Regions from separate parts of the Bacillus jepli genome, predicted to be linked through region 1. Evidence: riboswitches for the same ligand, from Rfam matches in the RefSeq annotation. Region 1 holds a riboswitch; each other region holds the start of a gene.
What was found. A riboswitch is a leader RNA that binds a small molecule or an ion and turns the genes downstream of it on or off. The one in region 1 is predicted to bind cyclic di-AMP.
Positions count from the first base shown of each region.

Region 2: linked by a shared signal. The riboswitch ahead of ABC371_RS21035 (dicarboxylate/amino acid:cation symporter) and the one ahead of ABC371_RS23710 (cation:dicarboxylate symporter family transporter) in region 1 are both predicted to bind cyclic di-AMP.
Region 3: linked by a shared signal. The riboswitch ahead of ABC371_RS01050 (potassium channel family protein) and the one ahead of ABC371_RS23710 (cation:dicarboxylate symporter family transporter) in region 1 are both predicted to bind cyclic di-AMP.

Region 1 covers NZ_JBDFMO010000001.1:4,668,872-4,676,248, reverse strand. Annotated here, with positions in the region: gene ABC371_RS23720 (fumarylacetoacetate hydrolase family protein) at 1-342, shown strand, start outside; gene ABC371_RS23715 (dihydrodipicolinate synthase family protein) at 419-1,327, shown strand; cyclic di-AMP (ydaO/yuaA leader) riboswitch at 1,581-1,733, shown strand; gene ABC371_RS23710 (cation:dicarboxylate symporter family transporter) at 1,852-3,123, shown strand; gene ABC371_RS23705 (spore germination protein) at 3,266-3,511, shown strand; gene ABC371_RS23700 (spore germination protein) at 3,594-3,836, shown strand; gene ABC371_RS23695 (Hsp20/alpha crystallin family protein) at 3,860-4,369, shown strand; gene ABC371_RS23690 (Hsp20/alpha crystallin family protein) at 4,520-4,993, shown strand; gene ABC371_RS23685 (hypothetical protein) at 5,042-5,797, shown strand; gene ABC371_RS23680 (IS256 family transposase) at 6,310-7,377, shown strand, end outside.
Region 2 covers NZ_JBDFMO010000001.1:4,123,235-4,130,611, forward strand. Annotated here, with positions in the region: gene sstT (serine/threonine transporter SstT) at 1-1,098, shown strand, start outside; gene ABC371_RS21020 (hypothetical protein) at 1,199-1,513, opposite strand; gene ABC371_RS21025 (pyruvate kinase) at 1,657-3,120, opposite strand; tRNA gene ABC371_RS21030 (tRNA-Val) at 3,329-3,401, opposite strand; cyclic di-AMP (ydaO/yuaA leader) riboswitch at 3,575-3,730, shown strand; gene ABC371_RS21035 (dicarboxylate/amino acid:cation symporter) at 3,868-5,097, shown strand; gene ABC371_RS21040 (alpha/beta hydrolase) at 5,191-5,913, shown strand; gene ABC371_RS21045 (YjcG family protein) at 6,030-6,545, shown strand; gene ABC371_RS21050 (GNAT family N-acetyltransferase) at 6,553-6,975, shown strand; gene ABC371_RS21055 (DUF421 domain-containing protein) at 7,060-7,377, shown strand, end outside.
Region 3 covers NZ_JBDFMO010000001.1:208,100-215,476, reverse strand. Annotated here, with positions in the region: gene ABC371_RS01060 (endonuclease MutS2) at 1-1,158, opposite strand, end outside; gene ABC371_RS01055 (hypothetical protein) at 1,679-1,876, shown strand; cyclic di-AMP (ydaO/yuaA leader) riboswitch at 2,062-2,206, shown strand; partial or broken gene ABC371_RS01050 (potassium channel family protein) at 2,295-2,948, shown strand; gene ABC371_RS01045 (TrkH family potassium uptake protein) at 2,982-4,307, shown strand; gene ABC371_RS01040 (ABC transporter ATP-binding protein) at 4,599-5,720, shown strand; gene ABC371_RS01035 (carbohydrate ABC transporter permease) at 5,723-6,661, shown strand; gene ABC371_RS01030 (carbohydrate ABC transporter permease) at 6,664-7,377, shown strand, end outside.

The sequences.
Region 1 (7,377 bases):
TGGAAACATTCATGTGCTATTGGACCAGCTATTCGCCTTGCGGAAACGGTAGAAGACCCGTATAATTTTCAGCTTATCTGCCGAATTTTCAGAGGTGACCAACTGGTCGTTGAGGGGACTGCCAATACAGCTCAGTTAAAACGACGTTTTGAAGAATTAGTCTCATTCTTAGTTCGAGACAATGAAATTTTTGATGGTACAGTTCTGTTAACAGGCACCTCGATTGTACCGCCAAACGAATTTACTCTTAAAGAGAAGGACCATATTGAAATTGAGATTTCCTCTATCGGTGTATTAGCTAATCCTGTAAAAGTTCAGGTGCCTAGTGAGAAAGTCATGTAACTGGATTCGCGTTCTCTTCCAACGGGATGTGGAGGAGAGTTTTACAATGATAACTTCGGAAAAGGGGGATGAATAAGTGGAACGAGAATCACGTAAGTTTCATGGGGTAATCTCTCCGGTTGTCACCTTATTTAATGAGGATGGAGACTTTAACTGGGAAGCGAACAAACAGTTAACGGATTTTCTCATTAATAAAGGGGTACACGGGATCTTATATATGGGTAGTACTGGAGAGTTTTCTTCTTTATCCATTGAGATGCGTAAGCAATTCATTGCTGAAATGATTCCGTATGTGAATAATCGGGTACCCGTTTTGATTGGTACAGGGACTTCTTCATTAGCGGATACAATCGAATTGTCCCTTCATGCCCAAGAATGCGGTGCTGATGGGGTCCTTGTCGTAAGTCCGTACTATTGGAAATTTACAGAGGATCAACTTTATGATTATTTTACTAGTGTGTCCAAAAGTTTGAATATTTCTGTGTTAATATATAATATCCCGATGTTAACAGGTCAGAGTCTGTCACCACAACTCATTGCAAGACTTGCTGAAAACCGTGAGAATATTGTGGGTATTAAAGATACGATTGATAGCCTTGGGCATATTAGAAAACTTATTCTTGAGACAAAAAAGAAGAGAGAGGATTTTGCTGTTTTCGCAGCATTCGATGATTTAGTTCTCCCAGCGTTACAAATTGGAGCAGCAGGGTCGATTAATGGAACCTCCGTGTTTGCTCCCGAACAATCTGTTAATCTATATAATTGTTTTAAATCTGGGAAATTACAAGAGGCACTTACTTATCATCAAAAGATAAATTCCTTTATGTCCATTTATGAACTTAGCGATCCGCTTTTCATAGCAATCAAAGAAACGGTAAACCAAACAATTCTTGGTTACAAAACAGCCAATCTTCCACCTGCCTTGGCAGAGGAAACGACATTAAACCAAAAGGTAGAAACATTTATAAATACACATCTAAATTGATGCATAAGAACCGTCGAAATTAATTTACAAGCAAAAATAAATAAGAAGCGTTCCGCCAGTGGGTAGTAGTCCTTATAATATTTAGAGACTGCTCCCTTCTTTATTTTGGGAATAATTATTTAAGAATAATGTGTTTGCGCAAAGGTTTAAACAGAAAAAGATTTTAAAATGGTATGTGGAAGGTGTGATTTAGACTTTTACTGGAAATAAACAATAGTTTACTAATATAGTATTTTAATGATAAAATTCTTTTAGTTCATATGTGCTTAATCTTATTTTAAGAGCGGGGGACCCAATGATTTACACGGATATTTCCGTTATAGGTGAATTCTAATAAAGAAAGGGCTCAGTGTTTCCGATAGTCCTAACCTGAAAGCTAACCTCGTAAGCAATTTAGTGGAAACGAGAACGATAGAATCGTAAGTCGGCATTTGCCGTTTTTTTGTGAGAATTATCGTATTCATTTGTTTCCCTTGCCTAAGCAATACAGCTATATAAAAAACATCAAGAAGGTGAGGTAATTTATGAAAAAGTTTAAATTAAGTTTAGCCACTCAAATTTTTATCGGTCTTGTCTTAGGGATTATCGTCGGTGGGATTTTTTACGGAAGTGCAACAGCACAGAGTATCTTACAGCCGTTCGGTGATCTTTTTATCCGTTTAATTAAAATGATTGTAGTGCCAATTGTCCTTTCGAGTATCATCGTTGCGATTGCTGGTGTTGGTGATTTAAAATCGGTTGGAAAGTTAGGCGCTAAGTCTCTTACTTATTTTATAGGGATGACATTAGTCGCGATCGCGGTCGGTCTGATTGCTGCCAATGTTTTTCAGCCTGGTTCTGGTCTAAATATGGACAAGCTAGAGCAAAGTGATATTTCTGGTTATGTTCATACCTCAGAGGAACAAGAGGGAAAATCGATTACCGATACGCTGCTTCACATTGTTCCTACGAATCCAATCCAAGCGATGGTTGAAGGAGACATGCTCGCGATTATTTTCTTTGCCGTCGTATTCGGTTTAGGAATTGCTGCGATTGGTGAAAAAGGAAAACCAGTATTGCGTTTCTTTGAAGGTATGGCCAATGCCATGTTTTATGTAACGAACTTATTTATGAAGTATGCCCCAATCGGTGTATTTGCATTAATCGGGGTAACGATTTCGAAATATGGTTTTACATCCCTGATTCCATTAGGTAAGCTAGCCCTTACCGTTTATGGAACGATGATTTTCTTCGTGATTGTTGTTTTAGGCTTACTTGCTAAGTTCGTTGGGTTCAGTATTTTTAAATTACTGAAATTGATCAAGGAAGAGCTCATCTTAGCCTTTTCAACAGCAAGCTCGGAAACCGTCCTTCCGAAAATTATGGACAAGATGGAGCAAGCAGGAAGTCCAAAGCATATTGCGACTTTCGTTATTCCGACAGGTTATTCCTTTAATCTGGATGGATCTGTTTTATATCAAGCGATAGCTTCTTTATTTATTGCTCAAATGTACGGAATTGACCTAAGCATTGGTCAACAAATTACGCTTATGTTAGTGTTAATGGTAACTTCTAAAGGAATGGCAGGAGTGCCTGGAGTTTCCTTTGTTGTGTTATTAGCGACATTTAGTACAATTGGTTTACCTGCTGAAGGTTTAGCATTTATTGCGGGTATTGATCGTATTCTTGATATGGGACGTACTGCGGTTAACGTGGTAGGTAATTCATTAGCAGCTCTCGTTGTGGCGAAATGGGAAGGGAAATTTAACCCTCCTGTTGAAGTTGAAACCTTGAGAGAAACAGCTGAAGCTTCATAAAAATATTAGTCTTGTAAGCACATTTCTGTTGAACGGAAATGTGCTTATTTTTTTTCGTCAAAAGTAACAACTTCAAATTATGGATAACAGCCTGCATGCCTATTGCATAAGATATAAGAACATGAAGGGGGAGGTAATCAATATGCCAACTCATATCAATATTTATAGCATGAAAGTCAATAGCATTTCGAATAACGGTTCAGTGAATATTGGTGAATCCTTTCATAATGCTCACACAGCAAATTCTAAGTCCCAAGGGGAAAATTCATCCTATGGGGATCTTTCACCAACTACTTCGGGGATGGAAAATGTGTTTATTGACCCAGATTTTAATGATCAAGGAGATATTGGAAACCCAGCAGTTGTGAAAAATGTTGCTCAGGATTGATGATATACCATTTTTAGAAGAACTCCTTTACGCTTATGCGTATAAGATGAAGGATAATGTCAAAGAGAAAGGACTAAATAAGATGCCCTATATGATTAATATCTTTAATATAAAGACAAATAATATGAGTCAAAATGCGAATTTTGATATTGGGGGAACGGTTCATAATAGCCACACGGCCAATTCAAAAAATGTAGGTTTAAGCTTTTCTTTAGGTGATATCTCACCAAATTCATCTTGGATTGCAGAAGGTTATTTAGATACAGATGTTACAGATCAAGACCAAATCTTCAACCCATCTTTCCCTGTTTCTAATCAATTTTAGTTTGAGTATAAGGAGGTTATCAAATGTTCCCCTTTAAATCCCTCTTTCCATTTAATGATATCATGCAGCAGTTGATGAAACAGTCAACAGAGTCTTCGAGTATAGAAAAATTTGTTCAAGAGTCCATTTCGAAATCAATGTCAACTTCCATGGACTACTTTCAAAAAAATGCTTCTGTTTTAAATCGTTCGTTTCATGAGAACCAGGTGAGTGAAGATGGAGAGATTTCTTTACCCGAACAAAAAGAACAAAGTGAACTAACTCCTTCGATATTTGATTCTCTTGATCACGTGTATGTGAAGTTTAGAATAAAGGATCCGTCAAAATTACCGAACTTAAAAATTTTTCATACATCCAACCAAATTATCATTGAGGGGTACCCGAACGAAGAAAGTTATCATGTGTTCGCCCTGCCTGAGATTGTCAAGAAAAAAGGAGCTATTACCACCTATAAAGATGAATATCTTCAAATCAAACTACCTAAGGCAACCGATATGCAATATACACAAATAGACGTCCCTCCCATTGAATGAGCGGATGGGCGTCTTGTTCCTTAGATAATCGCAAAACAGGCATGCTGTAGCGAATTCACAGGAATGAAACGCTAATCGAACAATATGATTAATAGTAGAAAGCAATAACAATTTAGCTTATCCAATGAATTACGAGGGGAGGGAAGCATCGTGGATTTTGAAAAGCTTAAGCAGTGGATGGAGGTTGCCCAGAAATATCAAGCGGGTGATTTTTGGAACCAAGTATTTGATAAGGAATCTGCAAGGAAATTTATGCAGGACATGAAGGCAGAACAAAATGAACATCAAACAAGTCGTTCGGCAGAATCAATGGAATATCCTCCAATAGATATCTTCATGCTAGACTCTCAAATCGTCATCTTGATCGAAATCCCCGGGATTGATAAAAGAGACATTCAATTAAAAGTCATTGGATCGAAACTAACCATAAAAGGAATTTCAAGATTGCCATTTCAACCAGAAACAGCCTTAAAAAACGAGCGGGTATATGGCGAATTCGAACGCACGATTGAGCTTCCAGAACCAACAGATGGCAATCCGATAAGAGCCAGATTTAATCATGGACTCCTCGTGATCAGCTATCACAAAAAAATAGAGCCAGAGGAGTTTGTCATAATCGAATAGATGCTTATCCTAAATAAATTGATGGAAAAAAGTGTGGTGATGATAAAAATGCCCTTTAAAAGAAATTTTCATAAGGCAAATGGCCAGGAGGCTTTAGAGAAGAGAATCGCAACGCTTGAAATGGAATTTAAGAGAGTCAATACGCTGGAAGTGACAATGAAGCGGTTCTTGAAAATGGAAAGCCACTTTCTTGCCATTTCCACCATGAATGCATTAGAAGAGTCCGCAACAAAGGGAAAGAAGGAAAAGAAGTATCCTAGCATACCTGATGACCTTGAAGATAAAATCATTGCCACTTTGGAAAAAAGAATGAACGCTCAGTGGTTTCACGAAATGGACAAACTGAAGGAAAAGTTATATATCCTTACCCATGACATAACTAGCCTAAAGGAACGGATCCAACAATGTGAATCTGAAAATAAACAGATCCTCAAGGAATTTCATGAAATCAAGGAAGCATTGGGAAGTCAAACGAAATCAAACGATCTCCCTATTGTTTATCAGGATATAAAGGTTGAACGAATGCTGATTGATAAATATGAACTGAACAATAATATCGCTCACCTTGGAGTAAAAGATTTAAGTGGGAGCTTAAATGTTGGAGCTACATATGGAACGGGAATCATCCCGTCAGACTTAGCGGAGGATTTTTTATCGACCATGAATGATTTTAAAAAAGCAAAGAACGAGGAAAAGAATAGTGATGAACCAGCTGAACAGGCTGACACACATGATGAGGAAAACGGTGGAATGAAAGTCGACATGAACGAGGAGGGGACTGAGATAATTATAGAAGAAGACTAGTTATGCACCTTTAGAGGTCCCCCGGGAAATTCTAAGCCATTTTAACAGCTAAAATAAAAACATCTAAAATAGTAGAGGAATTCACATAAGAATTCGCTTTGCTATTTTGTTGATTTGATGGAGTTTTATTACAAGGTTCACATCATAACAAACATTATAAAGAGCAATGAATTTGACGAGCATAATATGATAATAAAAAAGACAGTTCTCTTGAAGGGGTTATTACAATTTTTTTAAAACAAAAGCTACCCGTTTGTTGAATAATCAAATCACAAAGAAGATATTTTATTACTTTCTTCTTTTTTGCTGTATATCTCATAAGCAAAATATCCAAATAATAAACCTATTCTGCTCCCAAACTTACTGTAGATAGTAAGGAAATTGAGAAAAAAATGCTAATAAGTACTCCAACAGCACAGACGGTGCGGAAAAAGTTGTGTAAATAGGTTTCAAATCAATCCTCCTTGGCAAGAATTAGGATAAATAATTTTTGCCAAGGAGGTTTTTTCTACATGAAATTACCAAAGGAATTAATCAGAGAAATTGTAAAGGAACAAAAATTCACTAGTACCAATCAAATCATGGAAACGATCAAAGAAATGTTTTCCGATGTATTGGAGGAAGTGCTCCAATGTGAAATTGATGAGCAACTGGGTTATGAAAAGCATCAACGTCGAAATGATGGACCTAATAATTATCGAAATGGTTCAACAAAACGGAAACTAAAAACACAATTTGGTGAAGTTGAAGTAAATGTTCCTAGAGACAGAAATGGCTCGTATGAGCCGCAAATTTTGGACAAATACCAAAGAAATGTGGACGGACTAGAAGAAAAGATTCTTTCCCTTTACGCTCATGGTATGTCTACAAGGGATATCAAGGAACAAGTCAAGGATCTCTATAATATTGAGATTTCCTCAGAGCTAGTTAGTAAGATTAGTGAAAAGATTATGCCACAAGTAAATGAGTGGCAGAGCCGTCCACTTGAAGCCTATTATCCTTTTATTTTTATGGATGCCATTCATTATAAAATTCGGGATAATCACCAAATTGTCTCGAAGGCAGCTTATGTTGTTTTGGGAATTAACAATGAAGGATATAAGGAAATATTGGGTATTTGGGTTGGTGGAAATGAAAGTAGTAAGTTTTGGTTAGGTGTGTTGAACGATTTGAAAACGAGAGGCGTTAAAACAGTTAATCTTTTCTGCGTAGATGGGCTTACAGGGTTTAGAGAGGCCATTCAAGCTGTGTATCCTTTCGCTAGTATTCAACGTTGTATCATTCACCAGATTCGTTCAAGTACAAAATACGTTTCTTATAAACATTTAAAAGAATTTGTCGCTGACTTAAAATTAATCTATACTTCCATCAACGAGGAATCGGGAATGGAAAGGCTCATAGAATTTAAAGAAAAATGGGGTAAAGAGTATCCATCTGCCGTAAAATCATGGGAAGAAAATTGGGATATTTTAGCTACCTTCTTTGCATATCCTCCAGAAATTAGGAGAATAATATATACTACGAATATTATCGAAGGACTACATCGTCAATTTAGGAAAGTGACAAAAACAAAGTCTATT
Region 2 (7,377 bases), 550 kb from region 1:
GGTGCTTTAAAAGCAGTTGCACCAGTATTGGTCTTATTCTTAGTTATTGATGCCATATCTAAACACAAAAGTGGTACCCAAACAAATATCAAATCAATTATAGGACTTTATGCGATAGGAACTTTTGTAGCCGGATTTGTTGCTGTTGTTGCAAGCTTTCTCTTCCCAGTTAAACTGACACTTGTTACAGGTGCAGAAGACCTTGCTCCTCCAAGTGGCATATTAGAGGTGCTGCAAACATTGTTATTTAATGTGGTAGACAACCCTGTTAACGCACTAATAAATGCAAACTACATCGGAATTCTTGCTTGGGCGATTCTTTTAGGGATTGCATTAAAAAGTGCAAACGAAACAACAAAGACTCTATTATCAAATGTTTCTGATGCAATCACAAAAGTTGTAAAATGGATCATTAGTTTAGCTCCAATTGGAATTATGGGATTAGTGTTCGATGCATTAGTTACGAATGGACTGACCGCGCTGATGGAATATGGTAAAATTCTTGCCTTATTACTCGGCTGTATGTTCTTTATTGCACTTGTTGTGAATCCATTGATTGTTTATTTCTACATTCGCAAAAATCCATATCCACTTGTTTTTCAATGTTTAAGAGAGAGTGGATTGACTGCTTTCTTTACTCGTAGCTCTGCTGCGAACATTCCGGTAAACATGAACTTATGTGAAAAACTTGGGTTAAATAAAGATACGTATTCCGTTTCCATCCCATTAGGCGGTACTGTTAATATGGCAGGTGCTGCAGTAACCATTTCTGTCTTAACACTAGCAGCCGTTCACACTCTTGACATTGAAGTTGATTTTGCAACAGCTCTTATTCTTAGTATACTAGCGGCGATTTCTGCTGCAGGGGCATCTGGTGTTGCGGGTGGATCCTTGTTGCTTATACCGTTAGCATCAAATTTATTCGGTATTCCAAACGACATTGCTATGCAAGTCGTTGGTGTTGGTTTCATTATCGGAGTCCTTCAAGACTCTTGTGAAACCGCCCTTAACTCATCATCTGATGTCCTTTTCACAGCAACAGCTGAATATGCGAAAAAGCGAAAAGACATGAAAAAAGCTGTGAGTAAGACAGCTTAAATACACTGATTAAATGTTTGATACCACTCATTAATTTGGGTGGTTTTTTTATGCAAAATTAAGTCGGTTACCAAATATAGGTAACCGACTCCAATACATATTAATAATAGAACCCAGGATATCCAAATCCATACCCATAAGGATATCCAAATCCTCCATATCCTCCATATCCACCATATCCCCAAGGGCCAAGTAAGGAACCAGCTGCTAATCCCCCTAATCCCCCTAATAACGCGCCACCTAAAAACGGTCCACCAAATCCCCAACCAAACGGTCTTCCGAATCCAAAGCCAAACGGTCTTCCAAAACCAAATGGTCTTCCGAATCCAAATGGTCTTCCAAAAATCCTACTATCATTTGAATCAATCATTGGAACCTGCGGATTTCCTACATAATGCTGATCATACACATTCATACTAAGTTATCCCTCCTCATATTTTCAATTACAATATATTCCGCGAATGTAATAATTCTTGGGCAATTATCTAAAATGGGCTTCATTTGTAATAACTTTTTAGGGCAGATGAAGGAAATCTACGACCATTGTTACTCTTAAATTCAAAAATCATATTGAACGAATGATACCAATGAATTTCTTAGATGAAATTGTGGGTCTTGGTTAATTTCGTTCAGCTTTTGTAAAAATTCGATCGAATTTGGAACATAAGGACCTTTATTAAACATCATACAATCTGCTCTTAACCCTGCATGTGCATCTGTTAATTCAGGGATTGAAGGGATATTCTTTTTATTCATATTTTCTAAGACTCCAGTGGCCCAAATAACAGGAGTATGGGCAGCTTGGCAAATCTCTAGAATTCCTTCTTGAGCACTTAAAAACTGCTCCAATCCAATTTCGATTACTAAATCCCCTCTAGCAATCATGACTCCAAACAAACCGTAATTTAATCCTTCAAAGATTATTTTGGATAATGAGATTACGGCATTTTTCGTTTCTATTTTTGCAATAATACCTTTTTTTTCATCAGTCAACATGTCTAACTGATGCTTTACAATTTGGATATCTTTTGGATGATTAATATAGGAAATTCCAACTAAATCAATGTCTTTATACATGGATTTCAAAATCGTTAAGTCTGATTCAGAAACGGCCGGTACATTTAAATGGACAAGGGAGTCAGGAAAGTTAATGCCATTTTCGGGATAGATTGTTTCTTCTTTTTTTCTTGTCAAAAGGATTTTAGCCTCGATATACTCCTCTGTACTCGATAAAACCTTTGCAACTATTTTCCCATCATCGATATACACTCTGTCACCGATCCGCACATTTCGTAAAGCTTTCGGTAATGTAACTCCAACCGATGCTGGCTCATTACCCGTTTTAGGAATTCCAATATATTTATCATTTTTATAAATTCGTAAAATATCATTTTTCTTTATTTTTATAAGGCCATCTTTATTTTTACTAGGTATAATTGGCCCAATTCGAATTTTAGGTCCTGGAAGATCTATGAAAATTTTACATTTTGCATTATTCTTTTTTTCTGCCATTTTTAATGTTTGAATGATCTCTTTCCATACAGTCAAATTATCATGTGCACAGTTTATTCTAGCTATTGTCATTCCGGCTTGCAGCAAATCGTTAAAAACTTCAGGGGTATTAAGCATTTTACGGTCAAGAGTAACCATAATATGTTTTTGATTGATTGTTTTTCCAAACAAGTTATCTTTACGCTCTTCTTTCAATGAATTCGCAGTGTTTACTTCAATATACTCCTTTTTTAAATAAGGGATAGAATCTTCCTTAGAAAGGTGTTGGATGATTTTATTTAAGGTGTCCATGATATGGGGGCTACTGTATGAAAGTGGCAAAAATCCTTTTTCAAGTAAAATATTGTTTAAATTGGGATGAGCCATTCTGTGTACAGCCAAAAAGTCCCGTAAATTCATTTTACTAAGGGTTGTGGAATCAATGACTTTGTTTTCGGTGTGTTTTACAATGGTTGTTTGAGCATCATCCCTTAGTTTTATCAAATATTCTTTTAGTTCAACCTGATCCATTTCCACCACATTCCTTTCAAGGATTTCAGAAAATACATTTATTATGTAGGGATTTTATCTATATAAATAGACTATAGTCAAAGGGATGTACCAAAACTTTGGGGTTACTTTTTTACATTATTCATTTATATTCAAACTTGCTAATATGTTGAAAAGATAAAAAAGCTCCACCCCCTTAAAAAATAAGGAAGGTGGAGCTTTTAAATGATGATTCCGATTGGGTTCGAACCAACGACCTCTACCCTGTCAAGGTAGCGCTCTCCCAGCTGAGCTACGGAATCAAAGTATTAGAATAATATATAATATACATGTGTAGTGAAGGTTTGTCAATTAGAATCTATCAATTCTCTATTTAACACTTAAAAATTATTAACAAGATAAAAAACGTATAAAAGCGTTTTAATTGACATAATGTCATTTTATAGGTATATTTATAATACTGAGGCAAAATATAACTTAATATTCGCTGAATTCCCATTTTTTAGGGAAACGGGGGAACCAAAACGTGCAAATTAAATGCACTCGGGGTGAATCCTTATTAATTAAGGTAGGACTATACTCTTCATCCGAATCCGACAGCTAACCTCGTAAGCATCTGGAGAGAGCATTGTTGTGTAAATCAACTTTAAGGCCGCGAGCCATACTCTCGTGGCCTTTTGTGTCTCCAAAAATATACTTTTCATCGCAATTCACCATTTCCTTTGCTTCTAACACACACATTCAACTACATCTTTGAGGAGGTTTTTTATGTCATTAACTAAAAAAATTTTATTGGGTTTAGGATTAGGTGCTGTTGTTGGTCTTATTTTAAATGTAACATCACCCGCTGCTTTTGAATTTGCAAATACCTATATCTTTGTACCACTAGGTCAGATCTTCTTGAATTTGATTAAAATGCTAGTTGTTCCAATCGTCCTAGTATCTATTACTCTAGGAGTTACAGGACTTGGTGATCCTAAAAAGCTTGGGAGAATTGGAGCCAAAACCATTACTTATTTTTTAGCAACAACTACAATTGCCATTACAATCGCAATTGCACTTGCCTCGATTTTCAAACCAGGTGCTGGTGGAGGATTTAATACAGAAGGTGCAGCCTACGATGGTGCAACTGAAGCTCCTCCGGTTATGGAAACGTTAATAAATATTATTCCAACGAATCCCTTTACCTCAATGAATGATGGAAATATGCTTCAAATCATTGCTTTTGCTATTTTTATAGGTTTAGCTTTAACCGTTTTAGGTGAAAAAACAAAGGGAATTTTAAATCTGTTTGAACAAGCAAATGAAATCTTGATGTATCTTGTTAATCTTGTTATGAAGACGGCTCCATATGGAACGTTTGGATTAATTGCAACAGCAATTGGAGGCCAAGGATATGCTGCGATTAAAGCAATGCTCGCGTATTTCTTGATCGTACTTGCTGCCCTACTCATCCACGCTGTTGTCACATATGGTGGTACGATTGCATTAATTGCAAAACGAAATCCAATCGAGTTTTTTAAAGGATTTTTGCCTGCCATGACAGTTGCATTTAGTACATCAAGCAGTAGTGCTACACTTCCAGTTTCTATGGAGACTGCTCAAAAAAATCTAAAAGTACCTGAGTCTATCAGTAGCTTTGTTCAACCATTGGGCGCGACAATTAATATGGACGGAACAGCCATTATGCAAGGTGTTGCAACCATCTTCATTGCACAGGTCTATGGATTTGACCTTTCTTTATCGCAAATTTTAGTGGTAATCTTAACCGCTGTCCTTGCGAGTGTTGGTACAGCTGGTGTACCTGGCGTTGGTTTAATCATGCTTGCGATGGTACTAACTGCAGTTGGTTTACCACCAGAAGGTATTGGTTTAATTATCGGTATTGACCGCTTACTTGATATGACACGTACCGCTATCAATATCACGGGTGATGCGGCATGTGCGGTTTATGTAGCAGAATCTGAAAAGAAACACATGGATGAAGCAACTGCTTAATACAGTATAAAGCGACAGGGATTTTCCCTGTCGCTTTCCTTTTTAAAACGGTATAATTAAGGTGTAAATTGTTGATTTGGAGGATTTAAAATCATGGTTAATAAGGGCACTGTTAGGGAAATGACTATACATAGTAAGATTTTAAATGAAGAACTTGAGCTGATTGTTTATTTACCAGCATCCTACTCTCCCCTTTATAAATACAATATTCTTATCGCACAGGATGGACGAGATTATTTTAATCTTGGCAGGGTTGCACGGGTTGCTGATAAGCTGTTAGAAGGAAGAGAAATCAGCAATACTATTATTATTGGGGTTCCTTATAAAAGCGTTACAGACCGACGTAGGAAATACCATCCAGATGGTGAGCAGCACCATTTATATAAGCGCTTTTTAGGAGAGGAACTGGCGCCATTTCTTGATCAAGAGTTCCCAACATATCAAATGGGCCAAGGACGCGCCCTAATCGGGGATTCACTGGCAGCGACTATATCACTATTAACAGCACTCGAATACCCTCATACTTTTGGTAAAGTGATGTTGCAATCACCTCTTGTGAATGAACACGTCCTTCAGAAGGTTGAAAATTTTGAAGAACCACACCTCCTTGATTTATATCATGTGATAGGAACGGGTGAAACCGAAGTGAAAACAACAAAGGGGGATATTGAAGATTTTTTAACCCCAAATCGTGAGTTGCATGACCTCATTGTGAAAAAAGGATTCCCCTATTTTTATGAGGAATTCAACGGCAACCACACTTGGAAGTATTGGCAGCCTGATTTGCCAAGAGCCCTTTCCAAAATGTTAAAATAACCTAATTGGTATTCTATCATTTTCAGATATTTGATATAATTGTGTTATTATTTCTCGTAAAAACTATATTTGGTACTTCATGTTTTGATTTTCAATCCATAAGGAGGGCAATAAAAATGAAATATGGCATTGTTATCTTCCCGTCCAAAAAACTTCAAGACAAGGTTAACTCGTATCGTAAACGATATGATCCACATTATGCATTAATTCCACCACATCTTACGGTTAAAAATGCATTTGAAGCATCCGATGAAGAAATTCAGGATATTACAAAGGAATTAGAAGCTGTTTCTACACAGGTTGAACCATTTTCATTAAAGGTCTTAAAGGTTAGTTCCTTTTCCCCTGTAAATAATGTCATTTATTTGAAAGTAGATCCGAATGAAGAATTACAAAAACTACATAATGCCCTTCACTCTGGTTATTTTGCAGGAGAACCCGAGTATGCGTTTGTTCCCCATATTACGATTGGGCAAAAGTTATCGAGTGATGAGCATTCAGATGTGTATGGTCAATTACGCATGTTAAAAATGGACCACGAGGAGCAAATTGACCGCATCCATCTTCTTTATCAGCTAGAAAACGGTTCATGGACCGTTTATGAAACATTTCGTTTAGGAAAGGAAAATTAGACACAGCATGGAAGCACGAATCGTAACTAACAACAAAGAACAAGACGATGCCTTTACAATCCGAAAAGTGGTCTTCGTCGATGAACAAAATGTACCTCTTGAAGAAGAAATTGATCAATTTGAAGATGAAGCTACGCATATTGTCCTTTATGATCACAATGAACCTGTTGGAGCTGGGCGTTTCCGTGAGCTAGACGGATATGGAAAAGTAGAACGTATTTGTGTCCTTGCTTCACACCGTAAAAACGGGGCAGGGAATTTGATTATGAAAAAGATGGAGGACATTGCAAAAGAGCGAGGCATATCAAAATTAAAGCTCAATGCTCAAACTCACGCGGAAAACTTCTATAAGAAACTAGGATATGAAACTGTAACAGGTATCTTTATGGATGCTGGTATTCCGCATGTCACAATGATAAAAGCATTATAAATTTAGAAAGGATGTCTGCTATGAGGCATCCTTTTTTTGGATAATTATAGTGAAACCTGCTCATTCTACCATAGAGAGGTGAGCATGTTGGAATTTTTTAAAATCACTTTTGATTTAGTAATTGGGCTTTTAGGGTTACTGATCCTTACAAAAATATTAGGAAAAACACAAATAACCCAAATTACAGCTTTTGATTTTATTTCAGCACTTGTACTAGGTGAATTGGTTGGAAATGCTGTTTTCGACCAAAAGGTTGGGATCATTCAAATTCTTTTTGCAATCCTAATTTGGGGATGTTTAATTTATGTAATTGAAATGATTACCCAAAAGATTCGCCAGACAAGACCATTTCTTGAGGGAAAGCCTTCCATTATTATTCACAAAGGGAAAATTATTCGAGAG
Region 3 (7,377 bases), 4.5 Mb from region 1:
TGTACTTAAGTTTTGCTCAATGCTTTGACCATCACCAATATCGACAAAGATATGTTGGAAGATGGCTATTTCACTCCCTTTTTTGGCTGGAATAGGGAGACCGGATTGTGCCATTAAGGTTAGGAGCCCGACTGTTTTTAATGTCACAGTTTTTCCGCCAGTGTTTGGTCCCGTAATCACAAGGGCTCGTTCCTTTTCACCAATCGGAATCGTGAGCGGAACCGCCTTGGTTCCAAGCATTGGATGACGCGCTTCCATTAGTTGAATCCGAAATTCTTCATTGATTATAGGTATGTCTGCTTGAATCATTTGACTGTATTTCGCTTTTGCGAAAAGAACATCGTAGTGATGCATCGTCTCAATGGCAATCTGGATAACTTGTTCATATGAAAGAAACAGCTGAGTCAGTTCATATAAAATCCGCTCTACCTCAGTTTCTTCCGCAATTTTTATAAGTTCAATATCCTCCTGAATGGCACTTAATTCAACAGGCTCGATAAAGAGGGTGGAACCAGAAGCAGAAGTATCTAATATCGAACCCTGAATCTTCTTTCGATATTCTTTTTTTATGGCAAGAACATAACGACCTGACCTTTCAAAAACGTTCGTTTCTTGCAGATACGGTGAAATTCTTCCACTTTTCACTAATGATTGTGCTTTTTCCTTTAATTTATCTTGTAGAGTCGCAAGGTGCCTACGTAAATAGTTAAGGTCACTTGATGCGTAATCATCTACTTGGCCATTTCGTAAACAACGGCTAATTTCTGCTTCTAATTCTGATACATCACCAATCGATGAAGCATACATACTGACCATTGGACCGGCATATTCCTTATCTTTCATAAACTGCTTTAGCTTTTGGCAGTGGTCTAGGAATGAGACAATTTGCGTAAATTGGTCTACTTTTAGAGCCATACCTTTATTCGCTTGTGTAATGTAGTGCCCGATTTGATCCAACGAATGAATAGGTATACTTCCACTGATTGCTAGGATGTTCATCGCTTCTGAAATTTCATGTAAAGAAAGCTCGATTTTCTTTTTGTCTTTTATTGGTCTTAACGAGAGAAGTGTTTCTTTTCCTCGGATTGTTCTAGCAAATTGTGAGATCTCATTTAAAACTTGATAATACCCTAGTGCTTCCATTGTTTGAGTATTCAATGGTAAATCCTCCTTTTTAATATGTGTAAAATTTCATGAGGACTTGTTCACGAGGCCATATTCAAAAAGCCGTCATGAACAAAGCGCTCATGACGGCAGAAGATAGACCTTGTGCTTGAGATGTTTGACTGGTTTTAGACACAAAAAAACCATGACAAACATGCCATAGCAGGATCTATTTTTCATAGCTATGATGCGTGTTCTTAACTTTCCAAAAGAAGCCATAGTGAAATAAACATAGCGTTTGCTACGTTTTTGCTTCTTCCAGCTATCCAATTATGGATTAGTTAAGAACCACCGATAACATAAACTCATACTCCTTTAGATAAGGAATTTTTTTACTTACTCTTTCTTTATATCCTATGTTCAATTTAGAAGTCAAGTGCAAAAGAAATGCTCCAAGATATAATTGGGCAAATGAGGAAATATACACACGAAAGATATGGAGCTATGTTGAGCAAACTATGTTTGAGGGAAATGTGAAGTTCAAAAGCATTTCCTACACGAGGAGGTGGGATATTTGGCTGACAATAAACGAAATCGCGATGATATCAATACTGGTGAAGCATTAGGAACGGGTGCTGGTGCCACTGCTGGTGCTGTAGTGGGATCTGTGTTAGGGCCACTTGGAACTGTTGCGGGTGCTATTGCTGGCGGTGCACTTGGCAACAAGGCTGGCGAAGGTGCCGATGATGCTGCGGACCAAGAGGAAAAGTAAATGATACACCGATACTTAATTTAGATTCAGCAGAAATTAGACTCCCATGGCATGGGGGTCTTTTCATGCTGGAACAGATCTAACATTTTTCGATTAAATCACAGAGAATGAAGTTGAAAAATGTGTTGACAACGCAATAAAACAGGAGTAAATTCTCATTATTAATTCAAATAAATAATCCGAACACCTTTTATTCGCTGAATCATTTTGAGCGGGGGAACCAATTTTTGATAGGTAAGTCCTATCTTGGGGTGAATCTTACATAGTAAGAAGGGATACTCTCAATTCCTAATCCGACAGCTAACCCCGTAAGCGTTAAAGTATCCGTATCGAGAGAAAGGTCAAAGGTTTAGCCTAAGACCATTCTATTTGTGATGGTCTTTTTTGTGGTGTTATGGAGAGAAAAGAGGAGAACCTGTTGAAAAAGTCATTCGTGGTTATTGGATTAGGTCGTTTTGGAAGTACAGTGTGTAGTGAATTGATCATGTTAGGTAATGAGGTATTAGCAATTGATATAAATGAAGACAGAGTTAACAATATAGTAAATGATTCAACAACAGCATTAGTTGCAAATGCAACGGATGAAAATACGCTTAAATCCCTGGGAATTAGGAACTTTGATCTTGCCATAGTTGCTATCGGGGAAGATATGCAATCAAGTATTCATTGTACTTTATTACTTAAGGAGATGGGAATTAAGGTTTAGGTAAAAGCGCAAAACACCTACCATCAAAAGATTCTTGAAAAGATTGGGGCGGATCAAGTAATCCATCCTGAAAAAGATATGGGAATAAGGGTCGCTCACCAACTAAATTCTGAAAAGATTATTGATTTTATTGAGCTGTCTAAAGACTACAGTATTGTCGAGTTAAAAGCTACGGAAAAAATAAATCATAAAACGTTAGTTCAGTTGGATATACGTGCAAAGTATGGTTGTACAATACTAGCTATTAAAAGGGAGGACTTCATCAATATTTCACCTTTACCCAATGATATCATTCAACAAGGTGATACATTGGTGGTTATGGGAAGTAATTTAGATATACAACGTTTGGAAGAAAAAGGATTGTAGATTCATTGAATGATAGGAGTAGTGTGATAATGTATGAATATTAAAACACATATAAATTTGTCTCCTTACCAGCTTTTAATACTCATTTTTTTGTTTTTTATAGTAGTTGGTGCCATATTGTTAAAACTACCAATAGCAACAACTACATCCATTAGTTGGATTGATGCTTTATTTACAGTAACATCCGCAATGACCGTGACAGGACTCGTTGTAGTGGATACACCGGTAGCTTTTACGACGTTTGGTGAGATTGTAATCGTCTGTTTGATACAACTTGGTGGATTAGGAATCATGTCTTTTGCTGTCCTATTTTATATGATGCTTGGTAAAAAAATTGGTTTGAAGGAACGAATAGTTATTCAACAGTCCTTAAATCAGACTTCAATTGGAGGAGTTATTAAACTAGTTAAAAACCTGTTTATTTTTTCCATATCAATTGAATTCGTCGGCTTACTTATTTTAGCGATTAAATGGGTTCCTGAGTATGGATGGCAAAAGGGGATTTACTATAGTTTTTTTCATTCCATATCTGCCTTCAATAATGCTGGTTTTGCACTATGGTCAGATAATTTAATGTCATATGCAGGGGATCCAATCATAAATATAGGGATTAGCTTACTATTTATTACCGGTGGGATCGGATTTACGGTATTGATGGATGTGTGGCATACTAAAAATTTTAAAAAGCTAAGTTTGCACTCTAAACTGATGATTATAGGTACTTTTATTATTAATTTGGTCGCTGTATTTTTGGTATTTGTATTAGAGTATCATAATCCAAAAACATTGGCTGGTTTACCTTCATTGACAGAAAAAATATGGGCAGCCTATTTCCAAGGTGTTGTACCAAGAACGGCAGGTTTTAATACCTTTGATACAGCAGGCATAAACGAATCGACTGCTTTTTTAATGATCATCTTAATGTTTATTGGGGCGGGGAGCGCCTCAACAGGTGGTGGAATCAAATTAACAACGTTTCTTGTGATCATTTTTGGTGCTTTGTCCTTTTTAAAGGGTAAACAAGATGTCGTTATTTATAGAAGGACATTATCTGGAACAATTGTATTAAAAGCATTAGCAATTTCGACTATGAGTCTTTTATTTGTATTGGTAGCCGTGTTCATATTAAGTATTTCAGAGGATGCACCATTTTTAGTTTCATTATTCGAAGTAGTATCTGCTTTTGGTACGGCTGGAATGTCAATGGGACTAACATCTTCATTATCTTTTGTCGGAAAAGTAGTGATTATATTCATGATGTTCTTTGGGAAAATAGGACCGCTAACCCTTGCTTTCTCTTTAGCAAAACCTAAAGTGGATAAAATAAGGTACCCCAAAGAAGACATTCTAACTGGTTAACGAAAATTTTTAAGAGACCCTGAACCGTGAAAAAAAATTCCGGTTTCAGGGTTATTTTATTTATCTTGAAATAAAGCTGTTTACACTTCTTTACAATGGATTTTAATTTTTATATAAGGGCATTTCGTAAATGGTACATTCGTCACGTTTATTGTAAAAATAAGATTAATTTCAACAAATAAATGTTAATTAATTAAGGGAATATAAGAGTTTGTCAAAAAACAGTAAACAAGCATTTTTAGAGCGCCAAATGTGGTTAAATGGTTTTGTAAATTGGAAAGGAGGCTGGGCATGAGTCAGGTTGAGTTGACTGATATCTCAAAATCATACGATAAACAAAAGGATGTCTTGAATGGAATCAATGTTTCGATTGAGGAAGGTGAATTCTTCGTACTTGTTGGTCCTTCTGGTTCTGGGAAGAGTACATTGCTTCGGATGATAGCAGGGCTTGAAGACATTTCTGGGGGGATCCTCAAAATTAACAATGAAGTCGTGAACCATCTCCCACCAAAGAACCGAAATTTATCGATGGTTTTTCAAAATTACGCATTATATCCACATTTAACAGTTGAGCAAAATATTTTGTTCGGTTTAAAAGCTCGAAAAGTGAATAAACACGAACAGCAAAGAAGGCTTACTGAAGCGGCAGAAATGTTAGGCTTAAGCGAATTATTAAAGCGGAAACCTAGGGAACTGTCAGGAGGTCAAAGACAACGAGTTGCACTTGGACGTTCGGTTGTAAGTCATGCCCCTCTATGTTTAATGGATGAGCCGCTCTCTAATTTAGACGCAAAGCTTCGTGCAAACATGCGGGTTCAAATTCGAAGATTGCAGAAACGCTTGGGGTTAACGATGATCTATGTGACTCATGACCAAGTCGAAGCAATGACGATGGGTGACCGGATTATGGTCCTAAATGACGGAAAGATTCAACAAGTGGGAAAACCTATTACCTTATACAATGAACCGGAAAATTTGTTTGTTGCATCTTTTATCGGCTCCCCAAAAATGAATCTAGGAAAAGCCGTCATATCGGAAGATCGCACAGAACTCATAATAGAAAATCAATTACATATACCCATAAATCCTATGATGGTTAAGGATTTACCTAGAACTCAGAACCTCGTGGTTGGAGTCCGAGCAGAGCATTTATTTTCAGGCCTTGAAAAAGAAGAGCACCTTACATACTTAGAAGCTGTGAATGTTGAACAGTTAGGGAATGAAACATCGGTTTCTTTTGATGTTGGTTCGGAATTATGGACGGCAAAATGGCCAGGACAGTGGAACATCCATTTTGGACAAATGGTTCCTGTGCAAATTTTACCCCAATACCTACTATTCTTTGATGGAGATTCAGGCAAGTTACTTAAATCTGCTGAACTTGGGAAGAAACAAGAGGTTGTAGCGATATGAGTATGATCAGTCCAATCATTGAAAATAATGAAACCTTTACTATTCAAATTGAGAAAGCAAAAAGGCAAAAACGGATTTCTAGTTTACTTAAAGGAATTTTATTTCTATTACCATCGATTGTTTTATTTAGTGTTTTTGTGTTTTACCCCTTGTTTAAGACCATGTATTTAAGCTTCTTTTTGACAGATGCAAAGGGAGCGACAACCGTATTTGTTGGTTTGGAAAACTATTTGTATATGTTTTCAGATCCTATTTTTCTAAAAAGCTTTAAAAATACGTTTTTGTTTGTGCTTTATACGGTACCTATAACGGTTGTGGTTAGTTTGTTTTTAGCTGTCATTTCCAATGAAAAACTAAAGGGGATTGGCTTTTTTAGAACCATTTTTACCTCAACCATGGGTGTATCGGTTGCAGCAGCATCTGTATTTTGGCTGTACTTGTTTAACCCGACAATGGGTTTTTTAAACCAAATTCTTACTATTTTTGGAGCGGAGTCGATTGGCTGGCTGACTGATCCAAAATGGGCAATGATTGCGATTGCGGTTACTACGATTTGGATGAATATTGGATTTACATTTTTAATTTTGTTAGGTGGATTACAATCCATCGATACCTCTTTATATGAAAGTGCTGATATTGAAGGGTCTGGTTATTTTTATAAGCTTAGAAGAATCACAGTTCCAATGCTTTCACCGACCTTATTTTTTGTGATTACCGTATCGATTATTAATTCATTCCAAACATTTGGTCAGATCGATATTTTAACCCAAGGTGGACCAGCAAATGAAACGAATTTGATTGTATATTCCATTTACCGTGAGGCATTTGTGAATTACCAGTTCGGCTCAGCTAGTGCCCAGGCGATTGTGTTATTCATTATTATTTTATTGATGACAGCACTGCAATTTAAGCTGGGTGAGAGGAGGGTCCACTATCAATGATGATGTCAATGGGAAGAAAAGTCATCTTCTATCTTTTATTGACTGTTTCAGCGATTCTAATTGCCGGACCGGCGGTAATGGCGATTGTCATGAGTTTTATGACGAACCAAGATATTTTAACGGCGAGTTTGCCGACCACACTAACAGCAGATAATTATGTTGCAGCTTTTGAACGATTTCCTTTAATTCAATATTTGATTAATAGTTTTGTAGTGTCGATTGTGATTATGCTAGGACAATTGGCATTATCGAGTCTAGCTGCCTATGCCTTTGTATTTTTAGAGTTTAAGGGAAGAGATGTTTTATTTTATCTTTTTATTGCGACAATGATGGTTCCCTTTGAGGCATCGATTATCCCGAACTTCCACATAATCCGTGATCTAGGGTGGCTAGATCATTACACTGGGCTAACGATTCCATTTTTCGCAACAACCTTTGGAACATTTTTGCTCAGACAGAACTTTAAACAAATTCCTAAAGAATTAAGGGAAGCAAGCCAAATAGCCGGGATTGGTGATTTCAAATTTTATTTAACAGTTGTACTACCTGTAACAAAGACAAGTTTAGTTACATTGGGAATTTATGGTTTTTTAACATCGTGGAATATGTATCTATGGCCACTATTGGCGACCACCAACGATACGGTTCGTACGGTACAAATCGGCTTAAAGCAATTGCAAACACAGGAACAATTAAATGATTGGGGCGTCATCATG